Regions from separate parts of the Virgibacillus alimentarius genome, predicted to be linked through region 2. Evidence: a T-box and tRNA genes for the amino acid it is inferred to sense, from the RefSeq annotation. Region 2 holds a T-box; the other holds one or more tRNA genes.
The links. A T-box is a leader RNA that pairs with one kind of tRNA and senses whether it is charged. The one in region 2 lies ahead of tyrS (tyrosine--tRNA ligase), so its partner is inferred to be a tRNA-Tyr.
Positions count from the first base shown of each region.

Region 1: it has a tRNA-Tyr gene. The T-box ahead of tyrS (tyrosine--tRNA ligase) is inferred to sense a tRNA for this amino acid. The anticodon was not compared.

Region 1 covers NZ_JAGIKX010000010.1:60,132-66,642, reverse strand. The annotation lists partial or broken gene J2Z81_RS16270 (IS21/IS408/IS1162 family transposase) at 1-1,211, opposite strand, end outside; gene J2Z81_RS07640 (IS3 family transposase) at 1,272-1,706, opposite strand; partial or broken gene J2Z81_RS16190 (helix-turn-helix domain-containing protein) at 1,719-1,943, opposite strand; gene J2Z81_RS07630 (helix-turn-helix domain-containing protein) at 1,956-2,405, opposite strand; gene fabI (enoyl-ACP reductase FabI) at 2,518-3,294, opposite strand; tRNA gene J2Z81_RS07620 (tRNA-Glu) at 3,596-3,670, shown strand; tRNA gene J2Z81_RS07615 (tRNA-Val) at 3,753-3,828, shown strand; tRNA gene J2Z81_RS07610 (tRNA-Thr) at 3,967-4,042, shown strand; tRNA gene J2Z81_RS07605 (tRNA-Tyr) at 4,099-4,183, shown strand; tRNA gene J2Z81_RS07600 (tRNA-Gln) at 4,201-4,275, shown strand; tRNA gene J2Z81_RS07595 (tRNA-Lys) at 4,572-4,647, shown strand; gene J2Z81_RS07590 (hydroxymethylglutaryl-CoA reductase, degradative) at 4,885-6,174, shown strand; gene mvk (mevalonate kinase) at 6,171-6,511, shown strand, end outside.
Region 2 covers NZ_JAGIKX010000037.1:12,113-18,623, forward strand. The annotation lists gene ezrA (septation ring formation regulator EzrA) at 1-983, opposite strand, end outside; gene refZ (forespore capture DNA-binding protein RefZ) at 1,139-1,789, opposite strand; gene J2Z81_RS13755 (GAF domain-containing protein) at 1,904-2,386, shown strand; gene rpsD (30S ribosomal protein S4) at 2,636-3,241, shown strand; gene tyrS (tyrosine--tRNA ligase) at 3,331-4,602, opposite strand; T-box leader at 4,654-4,873, opposite strand; gene J2Z81_RS13770 (transglycosylase domain-containing protein) at 5,028-6,511, shown strand, end outside.

The DNA.
Region 1 (6,511 bases), on a different contig from region 2:
AAATTCCTTTTCTTTTCCTATATAATGTTCGTAGTAGATATTTTTTATTTTGGTTGGTGCTTGCCTCAAACATTCACTTTGGGCGATAGCACCTTTTTTTCTTTCGAATGTTTTAAATAATGGTTGATATCCATATTCCACTGATGTAGTCCCCAACATCTTTCATGAACAGCGATTAATTCTCCTTCCACAAATAATTTAATTTTCTTTGCACCTACTTTGGCCTTAATGTACTTCCCAACGTGTCCCTCCGGGACAGAATAATGATTTTGTTTAAAAACAATTGTACTATATTTGTTCACTCGCACTTCTATCATATCCGATGGATTAAAGGATGAAATAGCTGGTTTAGAGTGTGCTGCTTCTTGCTTCAACAATTCATGATGTGACACTTTATGTTCGTGATAGATTCTTTTATTTAACTTTTCTAACGTTGATTCTAAATGCATACTTGCTCTTGTAAGCTTTGAAAAGAATAAACTGCTGAAAATGCTTTTCTACGAATGAAATCAACGCTTCTTTCCACATGCCCTTTTTCATTTCCTTTTCGTGGTTGGCACAATCGAATGTTAAACTCATAATAGTTTGATAAATGAACCATACTGTCTGTTATTGTTCTTTCTGTGCCTACAAATTGCTTTACTACTGTTCTCATATTGTCATATGTAAATACCCTTGGTATAAAACCAGTATGGTTAATAAAATCAACATGAACATCTAGCACACAAACCATAGATTGAGATTCATAGATTCTCGCGAATCGATAGTTGCTATAGGGTAAAGTGAAAATCGCTAAATAATATACTTTTAATTTTTGATGTTTCTTTGTTCACAAAATTTCGTTCCGTTGTATAGCTAATCTTGTGTCCGTCATCTAATAACTTTTCATGCATATCCGTCATTTTCATTTGCTGCTTTGACATATAATGCTCTTTTTTCCACTGGTTTTCTTTAATATAGCTTCTCAATTTAGCTTTTATTTCTTCAGTTAATGCCTTTTGTTTTCCATTTCTTTTTTTATAAGTTGGAGGTCGAAGTACCTCCTCTGTAATCGGTAAATCCTGCACATCTTCTTGTCTACTCTGTTTAAACTGCTTAATATATTTGCGCACTGTATTTCTTGTTTTCTTTGTTCGCTTTGCAATTTTTCGTTCACTTAGACCTTCTAAATATAATTGGATTATTTTTTGCTTTATCTTCAAAGTGATCACTCCAGCTCCTCCTTAGCGACAGTTATGCTAAGGATATTTTCTACTGAAGTGGTTCAGTTTTCAAGTGCGATGGTGGTTCAGTTTTAGACTACCATATACAATGGCGCTTAAATAAGCTTTCTTAGAGGTACTATATTTGAATTCAGTGACATCCGTGACCCATTTTTCATTTGGTTTTTCAGCTGTAAATTTACGATTCAATATATTCTCCGCAACATTCATTAGTCTATAAATACGTTTATGATTAAAATTCTGGCCAAACTTTCGATTGATGTTTAATTTCATTCGACGGTAACCATAGATACCCTCAACTTTCTCATGGAGAATTTTCATTTCCCTTATGATTTCTTCATTTTGAAGTTCTCGAGAGGATGGTATACGTTTTAACCATTTATAGTAAGCAGCTCGCGAAATACCTGCAATATCGCATAGTAAAACAATACTTAATTCTTCACTTTCATGAAGTTCTTTAAATTGCGATATATTTATCTTCAAATCTAACTTGGCTTATTTTCGCCTCCTTTCGATCCCCTCTAACTTTTTTAAGAAAGCATTCTCTGCACGTAAACGTTCGTTCTCATTTTCGATTCGATGCATTTCTAACTTCATTTTTTCTTCGGAAGTTAACTCATCTTGACTTTTAGAACGTCCTCTTCTATCCTGTAACGCATCCCATCCACCATCTTCGTGTTTACGTACCCATTGATATGCTTGTTGGTAAGATACCTGATGTTTATCCGCAGTTTATTGATAATCCTTCCCATTCGCTAAAGCATCTTGTACAATCTCAATTCGTTCTTTCCAAGTCGTTTTTCTCCCTTTAGTCATAGAGCTCGTCCTTCCCTTTGTCGTATCTTTTAATTCTCTATGACCATTATACTGCTTTATCCATTTTCGGAGTACTGATGTGCTAGAAATTTCATACTTGCGAATGACCTCACGTTGAGAATGCTCCCCTGATATATAATCTTCTACAGCTACTTGTTTTAAATCTTTAGAATATGACTTCAATGTCCTTGAGCCCTCCAATCCTTTGAGACCATATTTCTCATGTTTCTCAGCCCAATCATACAGAGTTACATCCGCAATTCCGTATTTTGAACATAATTCTATTAAGGTATAATTTTCATTCTTATATGCCTTTAACACTTCATACTTAAATTTACTAGAGTTAAATTTATATTTATTGGACATAAAAAACTCCCCTTAAGGTGAAAACAGATTTTTATTTTTTAATCTGTCTACCTTAAGGGGAGCATATCATTAGATCCACGCTCTTTTTGTTTACCCGGCGGCAAAACGGTGCTTAACTGCCAATAATGTGGTAACCAGAGTCAACATGTAATACTTCACCTGTTATTCCTCTTGCTAACTCACTTACTAGGAATAATGTGGCGTCCCCAACTTGATCTTGATCTACATTGCGACGTAAAGGGGCTTTTTCCTCGATGATGGAAGTCTTTTCATTAAATCCTGATACTCCTTTAGCAGACAATGTACGTATCGGTCCAGCAGAGATAGCATTTACACGGATGCCATATTTACCCATATCTTCAGCTAAATACCGGACACTAGCTTCGAGTGAAGCTTTGGCAACTCCCATGACATTATAATTTGGTATAACTTGTTCTGAACCGATATAGGTTTGTGTTACGATACTTCCGCCCTCTGTCATTAACGCTTTTGCTTGCTTAGTGACAGCTACTAGGGAATAAGCGCTAATGTTTTGCGCTAGTAAAAATCCATCCCTAGATGTATCCGCGTACTCGCCTTGTAATTCTTCTCTTTTAGCAAATGCGACGGAATGAACGAGGCCATGAATGACATTAACTTTGTCTTCTATTTCTTTAAACGCTACCTTAATGCTTTCATCGCTTTCGACATCGCAAGATACAGTTAACTTTGGTGTAATATTATTTTTTTCAAGTAACCTTACTAATTTTTGGTAAGATCGCTCTTGTCTATAAGTAAAGATGAGATTCGCACCTGCATTATGTAATGATTTTGTTATTCCCCATGCAATGCTTCTCTCATTTGCAACACCCATGACAACAATATTTTTTCCTTCTAATAAACTTGACATGTGGCACCTCCAAAATATTTTATATTTCCTATTATAACTTAATTTATTTCCTTAAAGAAGCATATACAATCTTACTATATAGAAAAAACTGTGTATCATAAGCGTACTGTTTATCATGAAAAGTTACTGTTATTATAGCCTTTTTGCCCTGAAATCATGATAGAAAAAAATTTTTATAAAAAAATGCATTTTACTCTTTACAAAAATATTTAATCTGTATATAATAAGATTCGTTGGTTTACGACAAACATTTTAAAAAAGATATATGAGCTGTTTTTTGTTCTTATACTATTTAGTGCTAGGCCCGTTGGTCAAGCGGTTAAGACACCGCCCTTTCACGGCGGTAACACGGGTTCGAATCCCGTACGGGTCACCAATTGTTTATAAAAAAAGCTATTTCGAAGTGGATGGTTTTAAATTTATCTTACTGAAATAAGCATATTAGATTTTATGCTGTGGGAGGATTAGCTCAGCTGGGAGAGCACTTGCCTTACAAGCAAGGGGTCGCAGGTTCGAGCCCTGCATCCTCCACCATTTCAAATTATTGCATTTTGAGTGTTTTTCATTTATAGTATAAAAGGAAGTCTTCGGACACACATATTATCTCTGCCAAGTTAGAAAATGCAGGGATCGTTATGATTTAAAATCTTATCATTTAATAAATGTAAAAATGCCGGTCTAGCTCAATTGGCAGAGCAACTGACTTGTAATCAGTAGGTTGGGGGTTCAAGTCCTCTGGCCGGCACCATTTCAATTAAAATGTATCATTTATATGTATAATAAATGTACTAAAGGCAAGAATATGGAGGGGTAGCGAAGTGGCTAAACGCGGCGGACTGTAAATCCGCTCCCTCTGGGTTCGGCAGTTCGAATCTGCCCCCCTCCACCATATATTTATACGATTGTTGGGCTGTAGCCAAGCGGTAAGGCATCGGGTTTTGATCCCGTGTAGCCTAGGTTCGAATCCTAGCAGCCCAGCCATTTTTTTGTTTTTAGAGCAATTTTTGAATTGAAAATTAATATAATCTAGGTTATTCTACATAAAAAATGACTTTCGAAAAAAGTCAGCAGATGCAGGGTCACCAATGATAAACGCTCATACAAAATAAGAAAACTACAATACAGGAGCCATTAGCTCAGTCGGTAGAGCAACGAGCAAAGCTCCCACCGAATCAGCTGCGAGTAACCCCGAAGCACCTAACCTCCTTGAATAAGCTGGAAGATGCAGGGGTCGCCAATGATAAACGCTCATACAAAATAAGAAAACTACAATACAGGAGCCATTAGCTCAGTCGGTAGAGCATCTGACTTTTAATCAGAGGGTCGGAGGTTCGAATCCTCCATGGCTCACCACTTAAAATGATAAAAATGTTAAGGTTATACATCATACATAAAATAAAGTACATGAACAAACAAGGTCGCTATGATTGTAGTCAACCTTGTTTATTTGCATTTTGTACTCTTTTTTAACATAATAGATACAAAAATTATAAAACATGTTATAATTACTATTTGAGAAAAATAAAAGTGAAGGCTTTATATAGATATTTTAGATGTAAATAATTATGGACTTCAAAAGGATGAGGTAGCGTGAGAACTTCTAGAATTCCAGGTTTTTATAATATGACAGTTGAAGAGCGCAGAGCATTAGTGGCAAAAATGTATGGTCTTTCTGGGGAAGAAAAGAATGATTTATTTTCTGCGGAACCGCTGCCAGTCGGTACTGCGGATAAAATGATAGAAAATGTTGTGGGTTCCTTTCCCCTTCCACTCGGATTAGGGTTGAATTTTTTAATTAATGGGAAGGAATATGCGATCCCAATGGCTATTGAAGAACCTTCTGTTGTTGCCTCTGCAAGTTATATTGCAAAAATTGTTAGGGAAGCTGGGGGCTTTACGACAGAGGCTACAGATAGATTGATGATTGGCCAGATTCAAGTTGTAGGGTGTCCTGATATTTATGCTGCAAAGGACGCTATCTTGAAAGAAAAACAAGCTTTGATTGAAGATGCAAATGCTGCCTACCCAAGTATGGTTGCAAGAGGTGGCGGAGCAGAAGATTTAGAAGTTCGTATTCTAAATGAAGAATCCGGATCCGCCTTTAGCCAAATGCTTGTCTTACATTTATATGTGAATACATGCGACGCAATGGGTGCGAATATAATAAACACAATGGTAGAATCATTAGCTCCAATTGTAGAACAGCTAACAGATGGGAAAGTTTATTTACGTATTCTTTCCAATTATGCTGATCGTTGTTTAGCCCGTGCACGTTGTGTGATTCCTCCTGAATTATTAGCAGATGAAAACTATACTGGTGAAGAAGTTCGCGATGGAGTTGTACATGCATATGAGTTTGCTGCCTCTGATCCATATCGAGCAGTGACGCATAATAAAGGTATAATGAATGGAATAGATCCAGTTGTTATTGCTACAGGGAACGACTGGCGCGCAGTTGAAGCTGGCGCACATGCATATGCAGTCCGTCATGGTTCATACGGTTCCATGACAACATGGTATGTGGATCATGAGGGGAATTTGGTCGGCGAATTAGAATTGCCTATGTCCGTTGGTACTGTTGGCGGTTCGATAAACGTCCACCCAATTTCGAAATTAGCGCATAAAATTTTAGGCGTGGAATCGGCGCAAGAACTTGCTCAAATTATTGTATCGGTTGGATTGGCACAAAATCTTGGGGCATTAAAAGCATTAGTAACTGATGGGATCCAAAAAGGGCATATGGCACTACATTCTCGTTCTGTTGCAATTGCAGCAGGGGCTACTGGGGAGATGATCGATATTATTGCTGAGAAATTAGTCGATGTAAAAGAAATTCGTGTCGGAAAAGCAAAAGAATTGGTGGAAGAGTATATAAAATGAGTGCAGAAAAGGCAACAACCTCAGAACAAATAGCTATCGGCATAGCTCATAGTAAATTAATATTAATTGGCGAACATGCAGTTGTCCATGGGCAGCCTGCAATTGCAATTCCTTTTCCATTAGTTGGTGTGGAATCCGTTATTGAATATGTCCCTGGTTCTGTAAAAATTGACAGTTCGTTTTATCATGGTCCAATTGATTCAGCCCCAGAATCACTAGAAGGCATTGTCAATTGTATTAAAAGCACCTTAAAGTATCTTAATATGCCCTGTGAGGATTTATTAGTTCAAATACAATCATCGATACCCCCTGGTAAGGGCCTTGGTTCCAGTGCATC
Region 2 (6,511 bases):
TTTGTATCATAAAAGGAAGCACCTAATTCATCTAATGTTGATTGATATTTTGGAATTTTAGCTTCCATATAACTTTTAGCAATTGCTTCTTTTTCCAGAAGTTGATACATCTCCGAAATTCTATTTTCAATTTCTTCTATAAGAATTTTCACCTCGGATGTATTTCCTTTTTCCAGGGACGAAATACCATCCAACAAGCGCTTTTGGTAGTCATGAATCTCTTTTTTAAAACCAAGATGACTGACGCGATACCCATCACTTTTCATTTCTTTTAAACCAGTGAGCAGCTCATCCAATTGCGCAGGTAAGTCATGTTTACATTTCCTATATATTTCAGGGAATTCATCGATTTGAGAAATCAATTGTTCCAATTCTTGTTTTAAATTGTTTACTAAATCCTTAGCTTCAAAATAATTACCACAACCCGCCAATTCATCGTATTTAATAAATGCTTGCTCCATCTCGTCAATTCTTGATTCAAAAACAGACTCTGCTTTTCCATATTGATAGCGGTGTTGAGATAGTTTTCGGCGAAGATATTTAATGTTTGGTCGTAGTGTTTCAACATCTTCACGGCTGGACTTTTCTGATTCTAGGAGCTCTTCTAGTTCATTAAGTATTTTTTCAATATCATTTTCAATCGTATTTAGATCTTGTTCATTTTTTCGCAGTAATTTTTTAGCATTTGAAAACCGGTAACGATCTGCGAACTCCTCTGCCTTAACTAACATATCTTCAACGTTGGATAATTCTTTTGTTATTATTATCTCCCAGCGTTCTTTCCAAGATTCAAATTTTTCTTGTGTTTCGCCGGATAAATTTAATTTCTTTATTTTTGAAAGCTCAGCAGCAACATCTCTATCTAGTATATCCATCTTCCAATTTTCTTGTTGATCAACTTCATCGTATACCCGTTTTCTTAATATAAGCCCTACAATAATTAGTGCAATAATTAATAGTATGATTCCTATGATATATGCCATAAGCTGCCTCCTAACTATATTCCTGTATAAGAGGATTTTTTCGTTTGAGTCTCTCTTGAAAAACAGGTATCAAAAACCGACAATTTTAGCATGGCTAATCCTATAATACCATGTTCATATCATTTTTGGCTAAAAAAAATGAATAAAATAGTGCTTTATTCATTTTTTGAAACGAAATTATTTGCTGTGTAATTTTCATCTTTTGTAACGAGAATAAAATCTAACCATTGATGTATTGTTTGCACATATTTTTTCACAAAATAATTTTGTGAAGATTCACCTACAACATGGTCTTTCCATTCATTTTGCAGAACATATGGAGTAATAAGCATACCTTTTAATTGCATTAACAAAAATTGCGAGTTTTCCACTTTCTGCTTATTTTGTTTAAGTATATCAAAAAATGTATTGCTTATAAAATAATTTTCTTTTGCTAAATAGGTAACTGCCATTTCTCTTACAAAAACAGAATCTAAGGATAATTCCCGGTGGATAAAGCAGGTGAATTGATGATTACTCTGTTTATACTGTATAATGGCAAATATTAATTTTTTTAATTTTTCCATAGATGTTAATGAGTTTGCTTGTTTTAACGTATTTTCTATTATTTCTAAATAAGCTTCATAATATTGAGTGACTGCATACTCTAATAAACCCTGTTTACTTTTGAAATAATAGCTTATTAAAGAGACATTAACAGAAGCTCTATCGGCAATATCCCTCACGGATGTTCCATGGAAACCATTTTGAAAAAATAGTACAGAAGCAGCATCAATAACCTTTTGTTTCGATGAGTTAGCTTTCATTGCAATTCAACTCCTTAATTCACAATTACGACAAAGATTGTAGATATCCTTCCATTTTCCCTCGACAAATACTTTTAGAATTTGTCGAAGTACATCAAAAGAAAGGAAGATTTTTTGTTTGAAACTGTTACATACTCTGGAAATAGAGTAAACGATTATACTTTATTACTGAAGCAATTAACTGCATTATCAAAAGATGAGGAAGACCCTATTGCAATACTATCAAATGCAACCGCGTTACTAAATCAGTTTTTATCGGAAGTAAATTGGGTGGGCTTCTATCTCTGGAAAGATAATGAGTTAGTACTTGGTCCGTTTCAAGGCTTACCAGCATGCATAAGAATACCGTTTGGAAAGGGAGTTTGCGGGACAGCTGTTAAAGAGCGTAAAACACTAAGAGTCAACGATGTCACGCAGTTTCCAGGACACATCGCTTGTGATAGTGCAAGTAAATCGGAAATTGTCGTCCCTATCTTTGTTCAAGATACGATATATGGTGTTTTAGATGTTGATAGCCCAGTAACAAATCGTTTTGATGAACTGGACGAAACACACCTTCAAAAATTCACAGCTGCTTTAGAAAAATTTCTCAACTAGCATCATTTATTATTCTATAAAAAATAATAGTGTTGACTTCTGTATCTATAACTTATATACTATTCTTTGTGTAAAATAATAAGGTAGCCTATGTGAACCGCTGGTTGCTATCATTTTGTTCCTCTACTTAGGAGGTGTATCGTGTAACTCTCTGCTGCTGGAGCGATGGTACATGAAAACATAATGAACAACAGTTAGGAACACGGTCGATTTATTTTATGCAAATAAAATAAAAGGAGGAAATGTCCTATGTCACGTTTTACTGGTTCCGTTTGGAAAAAATCACGACGTCTTGGCATTTCATTAACTGGTACAGGTAAAGAATTAGATAAGCGCCCTTATGCTCCTGGGCAACACGGTGCTAATCAACGTAGAAAGATTTCTGAATATGGCTTACAGCTTCAAGAGAAGCAAAAGTTACGCTATATGTATGGACTGAATGAACGCCAATTCCTTAACTTGTTTAATGAAGCAGGAAAAATGAAAGGTGTTCACGGTGAAAACTTTATGATTCTACTTGAATCCCGCCTAGATAATATTGTTTATCGCCTAGGTCTTGCACGTACACGTAAGCAAGCTCGTCAGCTTGTAAATCACGGACATATCACTGTGGATGGCAGCCGTGTAGACATCCCTTCATTCCGCTTAAAACCAGCTCAAGAAATTGGATTAAGAGAAAAAGCGAAGAACTTAGATATTATTAAAGAGGCTATTGAAGTAAACAATTTTGTACCTGAGTATCTTAATTTTGACGCGGATCAAATGACAGGAAGTTATGTTCGTTACCCTGAGCGTTCTGAATTACCAGCAGAAATCAATGAAGCGCTTATCGTAGAGTTCTATTCACGTCATTAATAAAAAAACTGTTCACTATTTGTGAACAGTTTTTTTATGGTATAAAAGGCTGTATGCATAACATATATGCTCATACAACCTTCATTTGTTTATTTATATTGAATTAAATTGTACTTTTTCTTTCCACGTCTAATAACAGTAAATCTATCTTCAATGCGGTCATTTGCTGTAATAACATATTGTAGGTCTTGCTGTCTCTCTCCATTAATATAAATAGCTCCATTATTAATATCCTCCCTCGCCTGTCTTTTTGACGAGGATATAGAAGCATTTACAAGAAGATCGATTAAACCGATATCTGTTTTTTCCATTTCATAAGTCGGAACGTCTTTAAATCCTTGCTCAATATCATTGCCAGACAGTTGTTTCAAATCACCTTTAAACAATGAAGTAGATATTTTTTGGGCTTGTTCTAACGCTGATTGACTATGAACCAATTTTGTCATTTCTTCTGCTAAACGTCTTTGTGCAATACGATTCTCCGGATTATTTTCCACCTCTGCTTGCAAAAGATTTAATTCATCCTCTTCTAAGAACGTGAAATAATGCAAGAATTTCATAACATCCCGGTCATCCGTATTAAACCAAAACTGATAAAACTCATAAGCTGTTGTTTTATTAGGATCTAACCATACAGCACCGCCAGCGGTTTTGCCAAATTTAGTTCCATCCGCTTTCGTGATCAATGGAACAGTCAATCCAAAAGCCGTTACTTCTTCATCTTTATCTTCACGGGAACGACGAATAAATTCCATACCAGCTGTTATGTTCCCCCACTGATCACTTCCGCCTATTTGTAATGTGCAATTCTCTTCTTCATATAATTTCAGAAAATCAAGAGATTGTAAAATCATATAGCTAAACTCTGTATAGGAAATTCCTTGTTCAATGCGAGCTGAAACAGATTCTTTTGCTAGCATATAGTTAATTCCAAAATGTTTACCAGCGTCTCTTAAAAAGTCAATAATGGTCATACTCGCCAGCCAATCATGATTATTACGAGCAACAGCTGCATTTTCCCCATGATCAAAGTTTAATATTTTAGCTAATTGCTGTTTAATCTTTTCACTGTATCCTTTTACAACATCAGCACTATTTAGGGAACGTTCACTAGACCGACCACTAGGATCTCCGATCATTCCTGTTCCTCCGCCGATCAATGCGATTGGCTTATGCCCTGCCCGCTGAAACCTTTTTAACATAACAATCGGCAATAAATGACCGATATGTAAACTATCTGCTGTTGGATCAAACCCACAGTACAATGTGACCTGTCTATCTGTCAAATGCTTTTTAAGTCCTTCCCAGTCTGTTGTTTGTTGAATTAATCCCCGTTTTTCTAAATCCTGTAAAATATCCATTCATTACACACCTCACCATTTTTTAAATAAAAAAACTCATCCCTAATCATCATAAGGGACGAGTTTATACGCGTTACCACCCTTGTTGCAAAAATTTTTGCCACTTTGGTATTGTTAACGATGAAATCACCGTCTCTTTAGCTCTAAATAATCGAACTAAAGTTGATGCTCGAGATTGTAATTCGTCTGTAAATATATACTGGCTCGCACCAACCGCCAGTTCTCTTTTATAGGGATTCACAAAACTACTTCGATCTTTCTTCGCAATTTAATTATTATATTATAATATATATTCTTACCATATTTTACACCAAAAAGCAATAGTATATATCCTCATCTCACCTATCTACACCTAAAATTTCTTGTATGCTATAATAATAATGTATTTTTGATGTTCGATTGAACATCATTTTAGGAGGTTAACCGTGGATCTTAAAGAAACACTTCGAAGATATTATACTAAAATTAAATCGATAGTAAAGAATGAGAAATTGCAAAAGAATTTTCGTATTACATATGACATTATGTGGAATATTATTTTACTTTTACTCCTTACAGCTTTTATTGGATTATTTTTCATTGGCGGGATGGGTGCCGGCTATTTTGCTTCCCTAGTTAAAGACGAACCCATTCGAAGCTATGAAAATATGAAAAAAGATATTTATAATTATGAAGAAACTTCAAAACTTTATTTTAGCGACGGGAAATATTATGGAGATGTGCGCTCAGATATATACCGAGAAGAGGTTTCTTTAGATCAGGTTTCTGATACCTTAATCAACGCCGTTATTGCAACAGAGGATCAATATTTTAATGAACATGAAGGCGTTGTACCAAAAGCTATCGTTCGAGCCATTGTTCAAGAAGTAACAAATTCAAATGTTAAAACAGGTGGAAGCACACTGACTCAGCAACTTATAAAGAATCAAATACTGACAAATGAAGTGTCTTTTGACCGTAAAGCAAAAGAAATCCTTTTGGCACTTCGCCTAGAAAATTTCTTTACAAAAGACCAAATATTAGAAGCTTACTTAAATATAATTCCATATGGCCGTGAAGCATCAGGTGGGAATGTTGCTGGCGTACAAACTGCAGCCAAAGGAATCTTTGGTGTAGACGCGGAAGATGCAAACTTACCACAGGCAGCATTTTTAGCAGGGCTGCCACAAAGCCCTTCATACTATACACCCTTTACAAATGAAGGAAAGCTAAAAGATAAGGAAAATCTACAACCAGGATTAAACCGAATGAAAACTGTTTTAAATCGGATGTATGAGGAAGGCTATATTACGAAAAAAGAATATAAAAAAGCAATAGATTATGATATTATAGATGATTTCATTGAAAAACCAAAGAAAAATCCACAAAAATCCTATTTCGCAGATGAAGTCCAAAAGAGAGCTAAATTTATTTTAAAAAACATACTAGCTAAAAAAGACGGATATACGAAAGAGGATTTAAAAAGTGATCAAAAGTTAAACAAACAATATACAAAATATGCAGATCGCGCTTTACGAAGAAATGGATATAAAATTCACACAACAATAGATAAGGAAATATATAATAAATTCCAAGAGGTCGTAAAAAATTATCAGCATTTTGGTCCTGATATTACTGCAATTGATGAAAACGGAGAAGAAATAACAGATCCTGTCCAAGCAGGCGCAGTCTTAATTGAGAACCACACTGGAAAAATAATCAGCTTTGTAGGTGGTCGTGATTACAGCAAAGAGAATCAAGTAAATTTCGCTACTCAATCTAAACGATCAAATGGTAGTACAATGAAACCGATCCTTACGTACGCCCCAGCTTTTGAAGAAGGTATTATTCAACCGGGAACACCACTGGCAGATTTCAAAATGCCAAGTGATGGCTGGCTACCAGACAACTACGCAAAAGGGGAGCATGG